One region of the Embleya sp. NPDC008237 genome, then DNA from elsewhere that is predicted to be linked to it. Evidence: riboswitches for the same ligand, from Rfam matches in the RefSeq annotation. Region 1 holds a riboswitch; each other region holds the start of a gene.
The links. Region 1 has a riboswitch for cyclic di-AMP ahead of ACFZBU_RS15205 (transglycosylase family protein). Riboswitches for the same ligand answer to the same signal wherever they lie in the genome.
Positions count from the first base shown of each region.

Region 2: it holds a riboswitch for cyclic di-AMP, as region 1 does, so the genes downstream of both, ACFZBU_RS24005 (NlpC/P60 family protein) here and ACFZBU_RS15205 (transglycosylase family protein) in region 1, are expected to answer to the same signal.
Region 3: it holds a riboswitch for cyclic di-AMP, as region 1 does, so the genes downstream of both, ACFZBU_RS36885 (transglycosylase family protein) here and ACFZBU_RS15205 (transglycosylase family protein) in region 1, are expected to answer to the same signal.
Region 4: it holds a riboswitch for cyclic di-AMP, as region 1 does, so the genes downstream of both, ACFZBU_RS44090 (transglycosylase family protein) here and ACFZBU_RS15205 (transglycosylase family protein) in region 1, are expected to answer to the same signal.

Region 1 covers NZ_JBIBGL010000005.1:326,976-332,280, forward strand. The annotation lists gene ACFZBU_RS15195 (FAD-binding oxidoreductase) at 1-88, shown strand, start outside; gene ACFZBU_RS15200 ((Fe-S)-binding protein) at 85-1,272, shown strand; cyclic di-AMP (ydaO/yuaA leader) riboswitch at 1,718-1,951, shown strand; gene ACFZBU_RS15205 (transglycosylase family protein) at 1,984-3,261, shown strand; gene ACFZBU_RS15210 (glycerophosphodiester phosphodiesterase family protein) at 3,464-4,528, opposite strand; gene ACFZBU_RS15215 (MarR family winged helix-turn-helix transcriptional regulator) at 4,734-5,216, opposite strand.
Region 2 covers NZ_JBIBGL010000009.1:176,413-181,717, reverse strand. The annotation lists gene ACFZBU_RS24015 (APC family permease) at 1-684, shown strand, start outside; gene ACFZBU_RS24010 (ROK family protein) at 681-1,712, shown strand; gene ACFZBU_RS24005 (NlpC/P60 family protein) at 2,277-3,257, opposite strand; cyclic di-AMP (ydaO/yuaA leader) riboswitch at 3,264-3,458, opposite strand; gene ACFZBU_RS24000 (LLM class F420-dependent oxidoreductase) at 3,909-4,874, opposite strand; gene ACFZBU_RS23995 (TMEM165/GDT1 family protein) at 5,071-5,305, opposite strand, start outside.
Region 3 covers NZ_JBIBGL010000018.1:55,571-60,875, forward strand. The annotation lists gene ACFZBU_RS36880 (PIG-L family deacetylase) at 1-487, shown strand, start outside; gene ACFZBU_RS36885 (transglycosylase family protein) at 726-2,060, opposite strand; cyclic di-AMP (ydaO/yuaA leader) riboswitch at 2,065-2,286, opposite strand; gene galE (UDP-glucose 4-epimerase GalE) at 2,711-3,679, opposite strand; gene rfbC (dTDP-4-dehydrorhamnose 3,5-epimerase) at 3,813-4,421, opposite strand; gene rfbA (glucose-1-phosphate thymidylyltransferase RfbA) at 4,467-5,305, opposite strand, start outside.
Region 4 covers NZ_JBIBGL010000028.1:73,472-78,776, forward strand. The annotation lists gene ACFZBU_RS44075 (Tm-1-like ATP-binding domain-containing protein) at 126-1,370, shown strand; gene ACFZBU_RS44080 (phosphoenolpyruvate hydrolase family protein) at 1,372-2,196, shown strand; gene ACFZBU_RS44085 (EthD family reductase) at 2,290-2,625, shown strand; cyclic di-AMP (ydaO/yuaA leader) riboswitch at 2,820-3,011, shown strand; gene ACFZBU_RS44090 (transglycosylase family protein) at 3,012-3,755, shown strand; gene ACFZBU_RS44095 (DUF6421 family protein) at 4,312-5,305, shown strand, end outside.

The DNA of each region.
Region 1 (5,305 bases):
CGGCGACGAGCAACTGGATCTGCTGCGCCGGATCAAGTCCGCCTTCGATCCCGCCCGCATCCTCAATCCCGGAAAGCTCGGCTCATGACCGGTGTGTTCGATCCCGAGGAACTCTCCCGCTGCATCTCCTGCGGCTTCTGTCTGCCCGCGTGCCCGACCTACGCCGAGACCGGGGACGAGGCGTCCTCGCCGCGCGGCCGGATCAACCTGATGCGCGCCCTGGAGACCGGCCGTCTGGACGCCGACGACCCGACCCTGCTCGAACAGTCCTCGGCCTGCCTGGGCTGCCGGGCCTGCGAACCGGTCTGTCCCGCCGGCGTCCCGTACGGCTCGCTGCTCGAACAATGGCGCGAGCACCAGTGGCGCGGCCGGCGCAGGCCGCCGCTCGCCCGGCTGCTGACCGTCGTGGTGAGCATGCCACCGGTGGTGCGAGTCATGGGATGGGGGCGCTTCGTGCTGCCGGCCGGGAGGGCGAAACACGATCCGGCGAGGTCCGGACGAAGGGCCGAGCGGGCCGCGGCGGCACCGCCGGCGTCCTCCGTGTCCGGCACCTCCGCACCCGCGCCCGCCCCCGACACGGGTGCGGGTGCCTCGCTCATGCTCGGTTGTTTCGAACGGGCCATGTTCCCCAAGGTCGCCCGCGCCGCACGCACCCTGCTGCCCGGCCTCGCGGTACCCGACGACCAGGGTTGCTGCGGCGCGCTGCACGCGCACAACGGCGAGCTGAAGAAGGGACGCGTGCTCGCCCGCCGGCTGGGCGAGCGGCTGCCCGGCCGGATCGTCACCACCTCCGGCGGCTGCGCCGCGCACCTGGCCGACGTCATCGGCCGTGATCGGGTCGCCGAACTCTCCGAGGCGATCGACCCGGCCACGCTCACCGCGCATGCGCCGGCCGGGCACCGGATCAAGGTCACCCTCCAGGACTCGTGCCACCTGCGCAACGGCCTGAGCGTCTGGCGCGAGCCGCGGGCGTTGCTCGCGCGGGTGGCCGACTTCGTGGAGACCCCGGGCGCCGCCGAATGTTGCGGTGCGGCCGGCACGTACGCCCTGCTGCGGCCGGCCGCGTCCCGACGCATCCTCGACCGCAAGCTCGACGCGATCGAGGCGACCGGCGCCGACGTCGTGATCGCGGTCAACCCCGGCTGTCTGCGCCAACTGCGCACCGGCCTGCGTCGGCGCGGGTCGCGGGTGCGCGCGATGCACCTCGCCGAGTTCCTCACCGCATTCCACGCGCCGCCGACCCCCGCGACCGGCGACCCGATGGCGGGCTGAGGCCAGGGGAGCCGGGGCCCGATGCGGCGCACGCAACTTCATAGGGGGAGCCGCGTGCGCCGTACCCGGTCCGGGCTCCCGCCGCCGGCCCGATGCGGCAGGCACGAGAGACACCAGGCTCGACCTGAAGAAGCACCGGACATACAGGGGTAATTCGGACAATACTTTGATGGCGCATGACGCACGTCACATCGCGCATACCGTTCGTCAGGAACTCGCACGCACCGTGAACCGAGTTTCCCGGATTCTCACCCGCCGTGATTCCCCGGACGACGGTGAGTGAGCTTTTTGGGCACAATGCGTACGGAGTTCGGGACTTTAAGTCCCGTTATTCCACCCTTAAGACCCGATTCTTCGGTTTCGGCGAATCGTGATGTTTGGTTCCGCGCCGGGGGTGTGCGTAGCTTGGTGCTTCGCCACACCGGTCCGGTGCTCGGCGAAATGGTCTCCCGGTTCGCCGAATCCTGCCGCCGGAGCGAGGCCACGGTACGAAACCCGAAAGGCAGGAGCGGGGGAACCAAGTGGAATGCCGTCCCGGGCGTCTGTGACACAGGCGCCCATGCGGACGGCTTGGGGTGAAGCCGTGCCCGTCCCTCTCATTCGAGGGTCGAACACGGCCGGGCGAGACTCTCCAGCCCGAATCCGACAGCTCACTTCGTAGGCGTGGGAGAAGGAAAAATCTTCGTGCAGTCGTTCATCACCCCTGCCCGCATGCCCAAGAAGACGCGCCTCGCGCTGACCCTCGGCATGGCCGGCGCCATCGTCGCCGCCCCGCTGATCACCGGTATCGCAACCGCCAACGCCGCCTCGGTCTCCACCTGGGACAAGGTCGCCATGGGCGAGAGCTCGGGCAACTGGCACATCAACACCGGCAACGGTTTCTACGGTGGCCTGCAGTTCACCCAGAGCACCTGGAACGAGTTCGGCGGTCAGCAGTACGCCCCGCGCGCCGACCTGGCCACCAAGGACCAGCAGATCGCCATCGCCGAGAAGGTCCTGGCCGTGCAGGGCCCCGGCGCCTGGCCGAACACCTCCGGCCCGGCGGGTCTGACCAAGGGCGGCGCCAAGCCCGCCGTCTCGCCGACCACCAAGTCCTCCGGCTCGGCCAAGACCTCGATCAAGGTCGCCCCCAAGGTCGCCGAGAAGCCGGTCGAGTCCAAGCCGGCGACCGCCGCCGCCCCGAAGATCGAGGTCGTCCCGGCCGCCGCGAAGCCCGCGTCGACCACCACCTCGTACTCCGTGGTCAAGGGTGACACCCTGTCCAAGATCGCCGCCGACAAGGACATCGCAGGTGGTTGGCACAAGCTGTACGCCGACAACCGCTCCGTGATCGGTGGCAACCCGAACCTCATCAAGGTCGGCCAGAAGCTCTCGCTGTCCGGCAAGGCCAAGGCGTCCGCCGCCACCGCCACCGCCGCCGCCAAGGTCGAGGTCGCGCCGAAGGCCGCGCCCAAGACCGAGACCGTCGCCGAGACCAAGCCCTCGGCGTCGGTGAAGGTCGCGCCGAAGACCACGGTCAAGGAGAAGGCCCCGGTCGCCGCCAAGGCGTCCTCCGCCAAGGCCGGCAGCACCGCGGTCAACGCGTCCGGCTACGTCGCTCCGGTGAGCGGCTCGCTGGGCACCGCGTTCGGCGTCGGCGGCAAGATGTGGTCCAGCGGCAGCCACACCGGCCAGGACTTCGTGGCCTCCACCGGCACCCCGGTGAAGGCGATCACCTCGGGCACCGTGGTCAAGGCCGGCAACGGCGGCGCCTACGGCAACGAGATCGTGATCAAGCACGCGGACGGCAAGTACTCGCAGTACGCGCACCTGTCCAGCATCGGCGTGCGCGCCGGTGCCACGGTGAGCACCGGTCAGCAGATCGGCCTCTCCGGTGCGACCGGCAACGTGACCGGCCCGCACCTGCACTTCGAGATCCGCACCACCCCGAACTACGGCAGCGGCATCAACCCCGTCAGCTACCTGCGCGCGCACGGCGTCAACCTCTGATCCGAGCGTCACTCAGGCAGTAACCGCACGGCGACAGCCACTCTGCGGTAGCCGTACAAGGGCCGGGCCCGTCGACCACGCGTCGACGGGCCCGGCCCACGTGCGCGTCCGCACCCCTGCGGACGCCGAGACCCCGGCGGACCGCCAAGCCCCGCGGACGCCGAGATCCCCGCGCACGCCGAAGCCCCGCGGGCCGGGTCGATCAGCCGCGTGCCGGGTACCGCTTGGGCAGCGGCAGTCCGCGTGCGGCCAGCAACTCCCGTGCCCGATCGGGGTAGTCGGTGATCAGACCGTCCACGCCGGCGTCCATCAGCTCGGCCATGGTCGCCGGGTCGTCGATGGTCCACGGCACGACCTTGATGCCCCTCGCATGCGCCTGGGCGACCATCTCCCGGGTCACGTAAGGGCGGTAGTCCGGGTCGGTGACCTTGCCGTTCTGCGGGAAGCCGTGCACGGGCGAGAACGTGGTGGCGCCGAACGAGGCGATCGCGCGCAGCGGATCGCCGCCGAAGTCGTCGATGTCCAGGCCGCCCAGCCAGGGCGAGGCGCCGGGCTTGCCGACCTGGAGGAAGTCGTAGTTGGTCAACGCGACCAGCGGCAGCCGCGGTTCGACCTCTCGCATGCGCTTGAGCGCGCCCCAGTCGAAGCTTTGGATGGTGACCTGGCGCAACAGCCCGGCCCGGCGCACCTCGCGCGCCACGGTCTGCACGAACTGCTCGCGCGGCGCGGTCTCCTGCGGCGCGCCCGCCTCGACCTTGGTCTCCACGTTGAGCTTCACGCCGCGCGCGTGCCGGCGCTCGACCAGGTCGAACACCTCGGTGAGCAGCGGCATTCGGGCGCCCGGCGAGGTGGTCTGCGCGGGGAAGCCGGGGAACTGCCGCGACCCGCAGTCCAGGGTGCGGATCTGGGCCAGGCTGAGCGTGTTGACGTACTTGCCGACGTAGGGGAACTCCGGGTCGCCGGCCCGCACCGGTTCGGTGTCGGCACACTTGCGCCCGTCGACCCTGCGGTCGTGGGTGACCACGGCGCGGCCGTCCTCGGTGATCTGCACGTCCAGTTCGAGGGTGGACACGCCCAGGTCCAAGCCTTTGGCGAAGGACGCGAGCGTGCTCTCCACGGTCAGCCCGAGTCCGCCTCGGTGCGCCTGGAGGTCGAAGGACTTGCGGTGGTGACCGCCGTGGCGGTCCGCCGCGGCGGCCGCTCCCGGGGCGGCGACGATGGCGGCCCCGGCCAGGACCGCGGCCGTGACGGTCTTCCATCCGGACATGGACGTCTCCTTCTCGCTCCGGTCGACGACGATCGACCGTCGACGCCCACACCCTGGCCCGCGCAACGTGATGCGCGGGGAGTCGGGCCGTGGCGTTCCGGCGAAGAAGAGACGAAGCGGAGGCGAAGTCGCCCACCGGGGCGGCGCCGACCAACCGCCGATGCGATCCGCCCGAGAACCGAAGTCGAGGCGCCCGCAGGGCCGTTCAGCAGCCCATCGAGGACCCGTTGTCGGTCCAGCCGGGCCGGTGCGCGGCCAGCAGCCGGCCCGACGCGTCGTGCACGACCTGCAGTTCCTGCTCCGAGACGACGGCGAAGAACGCGTCCTCGGCATCACCGAGCAGCCGGGTGCTCTCCGCGACCAACTCCCGCCCCGAGTCGGTGACCTGGACGACGTGCCGGCGCCGATCGTGCGGGTTGCGCCGACGCTCGGCGAAGCCGCGCGCCTCCAAATCGTCGAGCAGGCCGACCAGGACGTTCGGGTCGATCCCGAGCAGCCGACTGACGTCCTGCTGGGACAACGATTCGTAGGCCAGCAGGGTCTCCAGCACGTGTACGTGCTTGGCCTTGACCCCCAGCGTGGCCAGCGTCTGATCGGCGAGCGCCAACAGGAGATCGGCCAGCTTGACCAGCCGGTATCCGGTCCGAGCTCCCATCGGCGGCCGCCCCGTGCTCGGTCGGTCCGTCATGGCCACATATTAGCGGTCCTCGATCATATGTCTTCTAGACGAAAGGCGATGCATATCGTATGTTCCACATACGATCCATCGACTCTACG
Region 2 (5,305 bases), on a different contig from region 1:
ACGGTGACCGTACTGATCCTGATCACCGCCTTCGCATCCGTGTTCGCCGGCCTGCTCGGCGGCTCGCGCGTGCCCTACGACGCGGCACGCGACCGGGTGTTCTTCAAACAGTTCGCCCGACTGCACCCGCGACACCGCTTCCCGACCGTGGGCCTGCTCACCATGGGCGCGGTCACCGCGGCCGGCTTCCTGATCGGCAACCACACCGACTTCAACACGATCATCGTGCTGCTCACCGCGGTGATGGTGATCGTGCAGGCGGTCTCCCAGGTCGCCGCACTGATCGTGCTGCGCCGCCGGCAACCGGGCCTGGACCGGCCGTACCGAATGTGGCTGTACCCGGTGCCGGCGCTGGTCTCGCTGGTCGGTTGGATCGCGATCTTCTGCTACGCCGACAAGAACTCGCCCGGACGCCACCCGATCGAGTGGGCACTGGCGTGGGTGGCACTGGGCTGCGCCGCGTTCCTGGTGTGGGCCAAGGTGGAGCGGACCTGGCCGTTCGGCCCACGCGAGATCAGCGAGGAGTACCTGAACCGGTCCGGCCCGGGATCCGGTTCGGGTTCCGACTCGGACTCGCGCTCCGACTCGGGCTCGAACTCCGGTGCGGGCAAAGCCGGTTCGGGCGGCGCGGGTTCGGGCGGCGCGGGTTCGGGTGCGGTCGGCAATGTCGCGGAGCCCGCATGACGGCGCTCCACCGAGGCCGGGCCCCCGGTACTCCCGACTCCGCGCCCGCGCCGGAGCAGGTCTTCGCCTGCTCCGGCGCGGGCGCGGGCGAGGCCTTCGTCTGCGGCATCGACTTCGGCGGCACCAAGATCGCGCTGGCCACCGCGCGTCCCGACGGCACGATATTGGCGCGCGACCGGCTGATCACCGACGCCCGCGAGGGAGCGGTCCAGGCGGTGCGACGCGCGGTTGCGGCGACCCGCGCACTGGTCGCGCACACCGCCGCGACCGCCGGCGGCCACTGCGCGGCCGTCGGCGCGGTCAGCCCGGGCATCGTGCTGCCCGACCGGATCCTGCTCGCGCCCAACGTGCCCGGCTGGCAGGACCTGGCCTTGGCCGCGACGTTGTGCGAGGGGCTGGGCCTGGACCCCGAACGGGTGGCCGTCGGCAACGACGGCAAGGCCGCCGCACTCGCCGAATCCCGCTGGGGCGCACTGCGGGGCGCGGACCCGGCGATCCTGCTCACGGCCGGCACCGGGATCGCCGCCGCGATCGTGCTGGGCGGGCGCGTCCTGGCCGGCGCGCACGGGGCGGCGGGCGAAATCGGCTACCTGCTGCGTGGTCGCGCCGACACCGGCTTCGGCGCGGGACGCGCACCCCTGGAGGAGTACGCCTCCGGCATCGGACTGGGCACGCGAGGCAGCGAACTGCTCGGCCGCGAGGTGGACGCCGCCGCGCTGTTCGCCGACCCGGACCCGCGGGTGCGCGCGCTGGTCGACGAGGCGTTGGACGAACTGGCCGTGCACGTGGCCAACTTGGCGATCACGCTGGACGCGGAGCGGATCGCGGTCACGGGCGGCCTGATGCGCTCCGCTTCGCGGGTGCTGGCCGCGCTTCGGGCGCGGGTGCGGGTGGGGGTGCCGTTTCCGCCCACGGTGGTGCGGGCGCGGTTCCTGCAGGATGCGGCGCTTCGGGGGGCTCTCTCGCTGGCTGCGGAACTGTTGCCTCGCCTCCCGGGCGCGTGGGCCTCGAACGCGGGCCGCGCTTGAACGCCTCGGCCTCATACGCACGTTGGGCCGGGCTGGGTTCGCCTCATGCGCCGGCGGGGCTGGTTGGCCTCAAACGCCGGCCGGGCTGGGTTCGCCTCATGCGCCGGCGGGGCTGAGTGGCCTCAAACGCCGGCCGGGCTGGGTTCGCCTCAAGCGCCGGCGAGGCTGGTTGGCCTCAAGCGCCGGCCGGGCTGGGTTCGCCTCAAGCACCGGCGGGGCTGAGTGGCCTCAAACGCCGGCCGGGCTGGGTTCGCCTCAAGCACCGGCGAGGCTGAGTGGCCTCAAGCGCCGGCGGGGCTGGGTGGGTTCGTGTGGGTTGGTGGTTGGGAACGGACCTGGTGGTCGTTGTGTTTGTCCGGTCGTCGACGAGTGCGCGACTTGGTTGGTGGCTGCTTCGGGTTCGGGACTCGCGGTGCTTGTGTGATGGGGCTTGAGGTTGCGCGGACCTGGCGGGGGATGTGGGGGCGGCGCCGTGCTCTCCGACCGTCGTCGGGGGGCACGGCGCCGGAAGGGCGTCCCACTGTGCGGTTGTGCTACTGCGGCCGACGGTTGTCGGCGGGGTGATCAGACCGGGCGGGTGGCGCCGGCGATCGGCATGGTGCTGATCGAGGCGATCTCGACCGGCTTGCGCGGGTTGGCGGCGTGCACCATCTTGCCGTCGCCGATGTAGATGCCGACGTGGCTGATGCCCGAGTAGAAGAACACCAGGTCGCCGGGCTGCAGGTTGGCGACCGACACGTGCGGGTCGGCGGCGAACTGGTCGTTGGTCACGCGCGGCAGCGAGATGCCCGCGGACTTGTAGGCAGCCTGGACCAGGCCCGAGCAGTCGTACGCGTTCGGGCCGGTGGCGCCGTACACGTAGGGCTTGCCGATCTGCGCCTTGGCGAAGGCCACGGCCTGGGCGGCCTTGCTGCTCGACGCGGTGGACGAGCCGCCGGTCGGCGCCTGGTTGCCCTTCGAGCCGCCGGTGGCGGGCTTGGCGGGGGCCTTGGCGGCGGGCTTGACCGACACCCCGGCCGACGGCTTGCTCGTCGGCTTGGTGGTGGTCTTGCCGGGGGTGACGGTGGTCTTCGGCTGCACCTTGATGCTCGGCTGGGCCGGAGCGGCCTTGGACAGCACGGGCGCGGCGCCGGTCAGCCGGAGGGTCTGGCCGATCTGGATCAGGTCCGGGCCGGACACGAGCACGTCGCGGTTGAGCTCGTACAGGCTCTGCCAGCCGCCGGTGACCTGGTTGGCCCGGGCGAGCCCGAACAGCGTGTCGCCGGCCTTGACCACGTAGCCGGCCTTGTCGGCGGGGACGGCGGTTTCCTGCGCGGCGGGCGCGGCCTGGACCGGAGCGCTCTCGACCGCGGCGGTCGGAGTCGCCGACAGGACGGCGGAGGCGCCGGAGGTGGGCTGCTCGGAGGTGGAGGGGGCTTGTGCCTGAGCCGTACCGGCAGTGGCGACCGGGATTACGACACCCATGCCGGCGATGCCCACCGCCGCGACGAAGCGGCGGACGTTGGCGGGGCGAGCGGCGCGGTGGCGAGCGTTTGCGGACAGCATGAAATGGGGTCCTCTCCTGTCGCCTACGAGGTGAGCTGTCGGATTCGGACTGGAGCAGCCCGGTCGCGCAACACGCGACTTCACCCCTAGCCGTCACCGGAACGATCCCGGCCACGGCGATCCACCTGGTTCCCCCGCTCCCGTCGGATTCTTCGATGTAGACCTCCCGCTGCCGGCGACGGGATTCGGCGTACCGGCGACAGGGTTCACCCGAAAGGTGAATCGGCGAGAAAGGTAGGCAATGCCGATGCCGGATCACAACCGAAACGCCGACTTTGCCTCCGGCGTAAAGGCGGAATAAAGGCGACATCTCACCCGGACTCGGCGCGGCGCACCGGTGATGACGAGGGGATATCTCGGAGAGTGGCGTGATCGTCCGGTCACGGAAAATAGTCGAAACTCATGCCGGGGCGCGGGAAATGAATTACCACGCGAAGTCGGCTTAGTAATTTATGTCCGTTTTATCCATGCGGCCTACATCACATTTCGGACGGTTCGATCGAAGGGACATGCCGGACATGCCGGCGATCGAACGATCCACCCAACCCCACCCGCCCCACCCCACGCGCACGTCCGCCGATCGCCGAAACCACGGAGCGGGGGCGCCGACCTCGCGCCCCCGCTCCGTCCCGCTTCCGCAGTCCCAACCCGTCACAACTCCCGCAGTGCCGCCAAGAGCTTGTCCTGAGCCCAGTCCAGGAAGGCGTGCTGCGTCTCGCCGCCGATCTGGACGAGCGCGACCTCGGTGAACCCCGCCTCCACGTACGGGCGCACCGCGTCGACGAAGGCGCCCACGTCGTCGCCGCACGGAATCGACTCGGCCACGTCCTCCGGCCGGACGAACTGCGTGGCGCCCGCGAAGCCGGCGGTGCCCGGAAGCTCGGAGTTGACCTTCCACCCGCCCCCGAACCAGCGGAACTGCTCGTGCGCCCGCGCGATCGCGGCGTCCCGGTCGGGGTCGTAGCTCACCGGCAGCTGGCCCACCCGGGGCTTGCCCGCGCCGCCGTGCCGATCGAATTCGGCCAACAACTCACCCTTGGGCTCGGTCGCGATGACCAGGTCGGCCAGTTGCCCGGCCAGTGCGCAGCTCTGCGCGCCGGAGACCGCGATGCCGATCGGCGGCGGTCGATCCGGCAGGTCCCACAACTTGGCGGACTCGACGTCGAAGTGTGTGCCGTGATGATCGACATAGCCGCCCGCGAACAGGGCCCGGATGATCTGCACCGCCTCGCCGAGCATCTCCTGCCGTACGTCCGCCGCCGGCCACCCGCCACCGATCACGTGCTCGTTCAGGTTCTCGCCGGAGCCGAGTCCCAGCCGGAAGCGCCCGTCCGACAACAACTGCACGGTGGCGGCCTTCTGCGCCACCACCGCCGGGTGGTACCGCATCGTCGGACACGTCACGTACGTCATCAACGGAATCCGCGACGTGGCCTGGGCCGCCGCGCCCAGCACGCTCCAGGCGTACGGCGCGTGGCCCTGCGCATCCAGCCATGGGAAGTAGTGGTCCGAGGTCACCGAGAAGTCGAAGCCGACCCGCTCCGCGTGCACCACGTGCTCGACGAGATCCTTGGGTCCGGCCTGTTCGGTCATCATCGTGTAGCCGATTTTCACCATGGGACGCGGGTGCCCGAGCGGCACGGCGGAAAACCGCCCTTGCGGCTCCCGCCTCCGCGACGCCCGTCCCCGCGACGCCCGCGGCTCCGGCACTCGCCGGGCACCGGCCGAGCATCCGACGAGCACCGGACGAGCACCGGACGAGCACCGGACGAGCAGCCGGCGGGCATCCGCCGCCCGGGCCGCCCGGGTCAGGTCAGCCCGTGAACACCTCGACCACCGACCAGATCGCCAGCCCGAGCATGCACACGCCGCCGATCCGCTGCACCGTCCGGAGGGGGACCCGCTTGGCGATGAATCGCCCCGCCAGCAGGGCCAGTGCGGAGACCGACATCAGCGCCGCGGCCGAGCCGATCGCGGTGGACCAGGTGCCGTTGGTGGCCGCCAGGTTGGCGGTGGTGATCTGGGTCAGATCGCCCCATTCGCTGATG
Region 3 (5,305 bases), on a different contig from region 1:
TGCGGTGACCCGCCCGGACGGCCGGGTGACCGTCTTCGGCACGGCCCGCGAGGGCATCCGGTACTGGGACTTCGTCGGCGACCGGTCCGGCCCGCCCGGCACGATCGCGGCCGAGCGGCCGGTGGGGGCGCCTGCGGCGTGGGTGGGCGCCGACGGCCGGGTCGGTATCGCGCACCGGCGGGCCGGCACGGCGGAGATCGCGAGTGTGGTCGAAGTCGGGCCCGGCGCCTGGACGCCGGGTGATCCGCGCACCGCGGGCGTGGGTCACGAGGCGCTGTACCCGCTGCGCCGGCCGGACGGCACGACGGCCGTCTGCACCCGGGACGCCGAGGGCCGTCCGGTCGTGGTGGGCGCGGCCGGGCCGCCGATCGTGCTCGACGAACACGCGGTCGCGGTCGGTCCCACCGGCGCGACGGACGGCGCCGGACAGCCGGTGGTTCTGTGGCTCGGACCGGACGGGGCGCTGCGCACCGCACGGCTTTCCTGACGATGTTGCGGGCGGCGCCCGGCCGTTCCGACGGGACGCCGTGCGCGGTACGGCCGGCTACGACGGGGGGCTGTGCACCATGCGGCCCACTCGACGGCACGTCGGGCACCTCTCGGCCGTCCCGACGCTACGATCCGGCCCGCCGTGGGCGGCACCCGCGCGGACACCCGCCCGAACATGCGAACGGCGGGCGCTCCCCGAAGGGAACGCCCGCCGGACGGCGCGGGAGAGCGGTGGATCAGACGCTGACGCCGTGGCTGCGCAGCCAGGTCATCGGGTTGACCGCGGAGCCGTAGTTCGGCGTGGTGCGGACCTCGAAGTGCAGGTGCGGGCCGGTCACGTTGCCGGTCGCGCCGGAGAGCGCGATCTTCTGGCCGGTCTGCACCTTCATCCCGGCCTTGACCGAGATCGAGGAAAGGTGCGCGTACTGGGTGTACTTGCCGTCCGCGTGCCGGATGACGACCTCGTTGCCGTACGCGCCGCCCCAGCCGGCCGACACGACGGTGCCCGAGGTGACCGCGCGCACCGTGGTGCCGGTCGAGACCGCGAAGTCCTGGCCGGTGTGGCTGCCGCTGGACCAGCGCGAGCCGCCGGCGCCGAAGCTCGACGTGAGCGTGGCGCCGGAGACCGGGGCGACGTAGGCGCCGGAGGCCTTCTCGGTGCTCGCGGAGGGCTTGGCGTCGCTCTTGGCGGCCTCGGTCTTGACCGAGGTCTTCGGCGCGGCCGGCTTGGTCTCCACCTTCGGCGCGGCCTTGGGGGTCTCCGGCTTCTGCACCTCGACCTTGGGCGCGGCGGCCTCGGTCTTGGCGGTGGTCGGCGCGGCCTTGCCGTCGACCGTGAGCTTTTGGCCCGGGAAGATCAGGTCGGGGTTCTCGCCGACCACGCTCTTGTTGGCCTCGTACAGCTTCGGCCAACCGCCGGGCACGTGCGCGGCGCCGGCGATCTTCGAGAGCGTGTCGCCGGCGACCACGACGTAGGACGACGTGGCGGCGGAGTCCGACGTGGCGACCGGCTCGGTCTTCGGGGTCTCGGTCTTGGGAGCCTCGGCCTTGGGGGCCTCGGACTTGACCTCGATCTTGGGCGCGGCGACCGTCTTCTTCGGGGTCTCGGCCTTGGGAGTCTCGGTCTTGGGCGCCGTCTTCGGCGCGGTCTTGCCGGCCGAGGAGCCGGTGTCGACGTCGGGGGTGGCGCCCCCTCGGGTCAGGCCCGCCTTGACCGAGCACACCGGCCAGGCACCGGGGCCCTGGCTCTTGAGCACCTTCTCGGCTATCGCGATCTGCTGGCCCTTGGTCGCCTTGTCGGCCCGCGCGGCGTACTGCGTGCCGCCGAACTCGTTCCAGGTGCTCTGGGTGAACTGCAGGCCACCGTAGAAGCCGTTGCCGGTGTTGATCTGCCAGTTGCCCGTGCTCTCGCACTGGGCGACCTTGTCCCAGGTGCTCACGGAGGCGGCCTGGGCCGTGCCCGCGCCGATGATCGGCATGGCGACGCCGACTCCGGCGACACCCGCCGCGGCGATCAGACGCGTGGTCCTACTGGTGCTGCGACGGCGATGACGCCCGGTTCCGGACAGCATTGCTGGATCCTCTCCCACGCCTACGAGGTGAGCTGTCGGATTCGGGCCGGAGATCGATAGCCCGGCCACATCCCGAAGGACGTGGCTTCACCCCAAGCCGTTCGCGGCGTCCGATCGTTTCGATCGGGGCCGTTCGCGGCGGTTCACCTGTGGTTCCCCCGCTCCTGTCGTGTGGTGCTCGTCAGCCTCCCGAACGGCCGGCGACAGGATTCGGCGTACCGGCGATCGGGGTCCGTGTGGGATACGGACGGATCGAACGCTAAGCAGGCTCGGACGTAGATCACAAGTCCGTGTCGGATAGAGGTCGAATATCCGATTTGCGGATGAGCGCAATGTAGATGATCCCTTACGGAAAGGACCGCAGTTGGCGTTCCGTGCCGGATCCATCGGATTTGCGTGACAGTGGTTCCCGGTTGCGGTGCATGCAGATGGTCCGGAAACGATCACCTACGTCCCGCTCGTCACATCGGCATCGCGCGTAGCGTCGCGCGGAAACGCCCATGCCCATCGCGGTGCATGCCCGCACCCGCGCCGGGCGTGATTCACCCCACAGGCTATATGCCGCATGTCCGACTTGTCCCAAGCGACTTCACGCCCGCCGACTCGACCCGAGCGGCCCATCGACTCGGCGCCGTGCGCTCCGCCGCCGCTCAGCCGCGCAGCGCCTGCCACCCGGCCCACGTGCTCTGCACCATGTCCGACGTGCCGCGCCGGGCCTTCCAGGCCAGCTCGGTGGTGATCAGGTCGGCGCTCGCGACCACCCGGGCGGGGTCGCCCGCGCGTCGCGGGTGGACCTCCGGCGCGATGTCGCGCAATCCGGTGACCTCGCCGATGAGTTCCACCATCTCGCGCACCGACGTGCCCTCGCCGCGACCCACGTTCAGCACCAGGCGCGCGTCCGGGTCGCTCGCGAGTCGACGGGTGGCGGCCACGTGCGCCTCGGCCAGGTCCAGCACGTGGATGAAGTCGCGCACGCACGTGCCGTCCGGCGTGTCGTAGTCGTCCCCGAAGATCACCGGCGCCTGATCGGCCGTCAACTTCTCCAGGACCATCGGCACGAGGTTGGACACACCCCTGTCCGCGAGTTCCGGCGCGCCCGCGCCCGCGACGTTGAAGTAGCGCAACGAGGCGTACGAGATCCCGTGGGCGCGCGCGGTGGCTCCGATCATCCACTCGCCGACGAGCTTGCTCTCGCCGTACGGGTTGATCGGCGCGCACGGGGTGTCCTCGTCGACGAGCTCGACGTCGGGCATGCCGTACACGGCGGCGCTGGAGGAGAACACGATCCGGGTGACGTCGGCTTCGACCATGGCCGCCAGCAGGGTGCGCAGACCCTCGACGTTCTCCTCGTAGTAGAAGAGGGGGCGCGCGACCGATTCGGGGACCTGCTTCCTGCCCGCGATGTGCACCACGCCGTCCACCGCGTGCGCCCGGAAGACCTCGTCGAGCAGCACCCGATCCAGCACCGAGCCGACCACCAGGGGCACCCCCTCGGGCACCCGCTCGCGCGTGCCCGAGGACAGGTCGTCCACCACGACCACGTCCTCGCCGACCGCGAGCAGCGCCCGCACGACATGCGTCCCGATGTATCCGGCACCGCCGGTGACAAGCCACTTCATGTCCCGACCCTACCCAGCCGAACGGTGCCGGGCCGGTTCGCCGACCGTGGCGCCCGTACCGACCGAGGGCCCACGGCCGAGCCCATGCTCGGCCGTGGGCCCTCGGCAGGCGACCGGACGCCGATACCCCCGACTACGCGGAGCCGCGGCCCAACATGTCGGTGAACCGGCGGCATTCGGCGTAGTCGGGCAACATGCCGGCGTCGATCGCCTGCGCGAGCGAGGGGGCGGCCAGGTCCCGTGCGGACAACTGCGCCGCACCCTCCGTCGGCCAGTCGATGGCGAGATCCGGGTCGAGCGGATGCACGGCGTGCTCGCGCGCGGGTGCGTAGGACTCGGAACACAGATAGCTGAGCGTGGCGTCGTCCGTCAGCGCGCAGAAGCCGTGCCCGAGACCCTCGCCGATGTACAGCGCATGCCGCTCGGTGTCGTCCAGACGCACCCCCTCCCAAGTGCCGAACGTCGGGGATCCCACCCGTAGGTCGACCACGACGTCCAGTACGGCACCGCGTACGCACGTCACGAACTTCGCCTGGCCCGGGGGCACGTCGGCGAAGTGCACGCCACGCACCACGTCGCGTGCCGACACCGACATGTTGGCCTGCGCGAGCCGGAGCGGGTGACCCACGTGTTCGGCCATCAGATCGAAGCGGTACCACTCCATGAACATGCCGCGGGAGTCGCCGTGCTGCTGGGGCGTGATCTCCCAGGCGCCCTCGATCGAGAGGGGGTGGAACTTCATGTACGTGTCCTTGTCCATCGAATCCGGAGGCGGTCGGGCCCGAGCTCAGTCGAATTCGGCTCGCGGGGCGATGCCGTCGCCGTAGATCGGCAGGTCGAGCAGATACTTCCCGTAGCCGCTCTTGAGCAACGGCTGGGCGAGCGCCTTCAACTGCGTGTCGTCGATGAAGCCGGCCCGCCAGGCGGCCTCCTCGACGCAGCCGATCTTCATGCCTTGGCGCTCCTCGATGACGCGGACGAACTCCGCCGCGTGCACCAGTGAGGCGAAGGTGCCGGTGTCCAACCACGCGGTGCCGCGATCGAGGACGGTCACCATCAGCTCGTCGCGTTCGAGGTAGGCCGCGTTGATGCCGGTGATCTCCAACTCGCCTCGGGCACTCGGCTCGAGGCCCTTGGCGATCTCGACGACTCGATGATCGTAGAAGTACAGCCCGGGAACCGCGTAGCGGGACTTCGGCTGCTCGGGCTTTTCCTCGATGGAGCGCACCACGCCGTCGGCGTCGAACTCGACCACGCCGTACGCGGTGGGGTCGGCAACCGGATAGGCGAACACCCGCCCCCCGGCGACGTCCGCGCAGGTGCGCAACTGTCGACCCAGGCCCACGCCGTGAAAGATGTTGTCGCCCAGGATCAAGGCGACGGGTCCGTCACCGATGAAATCCTCGCCGAGCAGGAAGGCTTGCGCGATCCCGTCCGGACTTGCCTGTTCGACATACTCGATCCGCATGCCCAGGCGCGAGCCGTCGCCGAGCAACCGTCGAAATTGTGGTTGGTCCTCCGGAGTGGTGATGACCAGGACTTCACGAATGCCGGCCATGATCAGAGTCGACAGCGGATAGTAGATCATCGGCTTGTCGAAGACCGGCATGAGCTGCTTCGATACGG
Region 4 (5,305 bases), on a different contig from region 1:
CTCGTCCCCCGTCCTACCGCACGGTGCTTTCAATCGCCATGATCATCCGGTTGGGTTACTGTGCGCGGCCGTTCGCCGCCGAAGCGTCAACCCGGCAAGCCCTACCGACCCCACCGGAGGCACCGATGCCCACCGTCGTACTGATCGGAACGCTCGACACCAAGGGATCCGAATACGCGTGGTTGGCCTACCGGCTGCGCGCCAGGGGAGCCGAGGTGGTGTTGATGAACGTGGGCGTGCTGGGCGAGTCGCTGGCCCAGGCCGACGTGCAGGCGGCCGACGTCGCGGCGGCGGCCGGCACCGATCTGGCCGACCTGCGCACCCGGGCCGACCGGGGCGCGGCGACCACCGCGATGGCCGAGGGGGCCGCGTCCATCCTGCGCGAGTTGTACGAGCAGGGCCGGGTGGACGGTGTGCTCGCGATGGGCGGCTCGGGCGGGTCGGCGATCGCCTCCTACGCGATGCGCGCGCTGCCGGTGGGCGTGCCCAAGCTGCTGGTCTCCACGATGGCGGCGGGCGACGTGTCGCCGTACGTCGGCGCGGTGGACGTGACGATGATGTACAGCGTCGTGGACATCGCCGGGATCAATCGGCTCTCCGAGCGCATCCTGGGCAACGCGGCGGATGCGATCGCCGGCATGGCGGGCGGTTATGCCGAGGATCGCGCGGCGGTCGCGGGAGTGACCGGCGAGGGGCGTCCGCTGGTCGCCGCGTCGATGTTCGGAGTGACCACTCCGGCGGTGGACGCCGCGCGCGAGCGGCTGACCGAACTCGGCTACGAGGTGCTGGTCTTCCACGCCACCGGGGCAGGCGGCACGTCGATGGAGAATCTGGCCGAGGCGGGCTTCCTGGCCGGGATCCTCGACCTGACCACCACCGAGCTGGCGGACGACCTGGTCGGCGGGGTGCTCAGCGCGGGCCCCGAGCGGCTGACCGCGGCCGGGCGGATGGGGCTGCCACAGGTGGTCAGTGTCGGTGCGCTGGACATGGTCAACTTCGGCCCGCGCGACACCGTGCCCGCGCGGTTCGAGGAGCGCCTGTTGTACGTGCACAACCCGACGGTGACGCTGATGCGCACCACCCCCGCGGAGAACGCCGAACTGGGCCGGCGGATCGCCGCCAAGCTGGTTGCCGCGACCGGTCCCACCGCGCTCTACCTGCCCCTGCACGGGGTCTCGGCGATCGACGTCGAGGGCGCGCCCTTCTACGATTCCGTCGCCGACAAGGCGCTGTTCGACGAGCTGCGGGCCGGGCTCGCGGGCAGCTCCGTCGAGGTGCACGAGGCGGCGACGGACATCAACGATCCGAAGTTCGCCACGGCGGCGGCGGATCGACTGCACGAGATGATCACGAAGGGACGCGTGGACTGAGATGAACGGACGCGAGGCGCGGGGCCGACTGCACAGGACGGTCGAGCAGGGCGGCGTCGTGATCGGCGCGGGCGCGGGCACGGGACTGTCGGCCAAGTGCGCCGAGGCCGGCGGCGTGGACCTGATCATCATCTACAACTCGGGCCGCTACCGGATGGCCGGTCGGGGTTCGCTCGCCGGACTGCTGCCCTACGGCGACGCCAACGCGATCGTGGTCGAGATGGCGGGCGAGGTGCTGCCGGTGGTCCAGGGCACTCCGGTCCTGGCGGGCGTGTGCGGCACCGATCCGTTCCGGATCATGCCGCACTTCCTGGACCAGCTCGCCGCGATGGGCTTCGCGGGTGTGCAGAACTTCCCCACGGTCGGCCTGTTCGACGGCGTCTTCCGGCAGAACCTGGAGGAGACCGGGATGGGCTACGACCTGGAGGTGGAGATGATCCGGCTGGCCGCCGAGCGCGGTCTGCTCACCGCCCCTTACGTCTTCGACCCCGAGCAGGCCCGCGCGATGGCCGCGGCGGGCGCCGACATCCTGGTCCCGCACCTGGGCCTGACCACCAAGGGCAGCATCGGCGCGACCACCGCGGTCACGCTCGACCAGGCGGTGGAGCGGGTGCAGCAGATGCGCGACGCGGCGGCGGAGGTGAACCCCGACGTGCTGGTGCTGTGCCACGGCGGGCCGATCGCCGAACCCGAGGACGCCGCGTACGTGCTGGCCCACACCACCGGCGTGGTGGGCTTCTTCGGCGCCTCCAGCATGGAACGGCTGCCCACCGAGGTGGCCATCACCGACCAGGCGCGGGCGTTCAAGAACATCGCCCTTCGGTAGCGCACCGCGCCGGACCCATCCGGGCACCACACGCCGGACGCACAGGCACCAACGGCAGGAAGCACATCCACCACACGACCGTGAGGAGTCGGCGTGTACAAGCTGACCGTGCTGTATGGCCACCCCGAGGACCCGGCGGCGTTCGACGCCTATTACTGGGAGAAGCACGTGCCGCTCGCCCGCACCATGCCGGGGCTGACCGGCTGGACCATCGGCAAATGCGAACCGGACCCGTCCGGCGCGCAGCCGCCCTATTACCTGGTGGTCGGCCTGTACGCGCCGTCTCGCGCGGGTATCGAGGCGACCCTGGATTCGCCGGAGGGGCGGGCCACGGTCGCCGATGTCGCCAATTTCGCGACCGGCGGTGCGACGTTCCTTTGGGACGAGGAACGGGTAGTCGTACCTGTGGAGCTGCCCGCGACGGAATAGCTCGTCGCTGAAGCACGGGTGACCACGCGGCCGCGCACCGTCGACGCCGGCACCGTGACCTGCAGGGATGGCGACAAATCGGGCAAATCAGTGTTATTCCTCCCTATGGGGGACCTCACAAATCACCCGAAATGTTTGCCAACCCGGCGGAGCGGTGCGTAGCTTCGTGGTTGTTCGCACAAGCGGACTCCCCGGGCGGTACGCCGAATCCTGCCGCCGCCCGAGGGATGCAGTCGATATCGACTGGCGGCAGGAGCGGGGGAACCGAGTAAGTGCCGGCATCGGCCATGTCGATGTCTGGGGTGAAGCCATGCCTGTTCCAGGCGAGGCCGGGCCAATCGTCCGAACCCGACAGCTAACTTCGCAGGCGCCCGACGAGGTAATCAATGACCTTCCGTGCCATCACCGCTCCCGTTCGCTCGCTCTCTCGTGGCCGTCGCGCCGGCATCGCCGTCGCCGCCGGTGCGGGTCTCGTCCTCCCCCTCGTGGGCATGGCGGGCAGCGCGAACGCCGCGTCCTCGTCCACGTGGGACGCGGTCGCCCAGTGTGAGAGCACCGGCAACTGGAGCATCAACACGGGCAACGGCTTCTCCGGCGGTCTGCAGTTCACCCCGAGCACCTGGAACGCGTTCGGCGGCAGCCAGTACGCCTCCAGCGCCGCGCAGGCGACCAAGGACCAGCAGATCGCGGTCGCCGAGCGGGTCCTGGCGAGCCAGGGTCCGGGCGCCTGGCCGGTCTGCTCGCAGAAGGCCGGTCTGGGCAAGGGCGGCAACGCCTCCGCCACAGCCGACTCGTCGACCACCGGCAAGACCAAGAGCAAGGTCGAGCCGAAGGCCGCACCCAAGGCCGAGTCCGTGACCGAGAACGCGCCGAAGACCTCCGACGGCAACGCGCCGAAGGTCCGGGTGCAGCCGAAGCAGGACGCGCCGAAGTCGGCCGCGCCGAAGTCGGCCGCGACCAAGCAGGCGTCGGGCTCCGGCACCTACACCGTCAAGGCCGGTGACACGCTGTCCGAGGTCGCCGCCAAGCTCGGCGTCAAGGGTGGCTACAAGGCCCTGTACGCCGCCAACGCGGGCGTCATCGGGGGCAACCCGAACGTGATCGGCGTGGGCACCCAGCTCGCCATCTGATCCAGCGTCACGACGTAGGCCCCGCCGAGTACTTCGGCGGGGCCTACGCCCGTGTCGCGACCGGGGTCGGGGCGGCGGGGCCGGGGTCGGTCGGCGGGCCGCGGGCATGGTGCCGCGGGCATCGGGCCGCGGGCATCGGGCCGCGGGCATCGGGCCGCGGGCATCGGGCCGCGGGCATCGGGCCGAGACATACGGGATCGCCGGATCGGGCAGTGGGAGTGGAGGCGGATCCGGGGCATCGCCGGGCCGACCGTTCCACCATGCGGAATCAGCATTCCGTTCAGCAGGGCAGGCCATAGGGAACCGGCGGATCGACGGTCGATGGCCACGGGCGTGGCCGGCCGGGCCGGCCGAATCCCGTGTCTTCCGGCAGGTGCGGGTCCTCGATTTCACGGGTGCGCCGATGCGGGCACCGAGAGCCAGGTCTCAATCTCAACTTATTCGGGCAAAACGTACCCACGACGATAAGATTGCGTTCGAAAGGGCCTTGCGGCGTTAAAATCTTTTGACATAGGTTCACCTGACCGTGGTTCCTGCTTTCTCCTGAGAGGGTTCCATGTCGAACATGACCCGCGTAGCCGTCCGTACCGCCGTCGATCACCCGCTGTGGCTCGAACTCAAACGATCCGTCGCCGACCTGCGTCCGTTGCAGGCCAAGGACGGTTCGATCGAGCCATCGGGGCATGCGTCCGCCCGGGCGCTGGTCGCCGAGATCACCTCGTCGATCACCGGGCTCGCTCCGCTGTTCCCGCACGACGAGGCGTACCTCGACGCGGTCGTGGCCGATTTTCGGCGTTGGTCCGCGGAGGACTTCGGCCGTCCCGACTTCCTCGACTCGCTCGTCGCGTTCCGCCCGGAACAGGATCGGCGCGACGGCCTGGAGCACCTCGTGGTGTTCCCGATGACCACCCAGAACGGCAACCCGACCCGCAATGTCGAGGCCGTGCTGCTGCGCGTGGTGTGGCCCCAGTGGCTGGCCGACCTGGAGGCCGGGCGCTACGACAACGCGATGTTCGTGCCGATCGCGTTCGTCGACTTCACCGACGGCTACGACACCGACTCGGCGGTGCTCTTCCCGGAGACCGTGGCCGTGCGCGAGGTGCCCACGTACACGTGGGGCGGCATCTTCTGCGACCGCGAGGCGGCCCGCTTCCGCCGGGTGGCAACCGCCGCATCGCAGACACTCGGCCTGGAACTTCCGCAGGATGCCGTGGACTTGGTGGAGAGCCAGCAGCTCGCCCAGGACGCGTTCGTGTTGTGGGACCTGATCCACGACCGCAGCCACATGCGCGGTCCCATGCCGTTCGACCCGTTCATGATCAAGCAGCGGATGCCGTTTTGGATGTACGCGCTGGAGGAACTGCGGTGCGACCTGACCGCGTTCCGCGAGGCGGTCACGCTGGCCGCCGAGGGTGTGTCGACCGCGCGCCGGGTGCAGTTCGCGGTCATCTTCGACCGGCTGTTCCGCTTCCCGGTCACCGGAGGTCGGGTGCGCAACTACGACGGCCTGGGCGGGCAACTGCTGTTCGCCTACCTGCACCGCGCGGGTG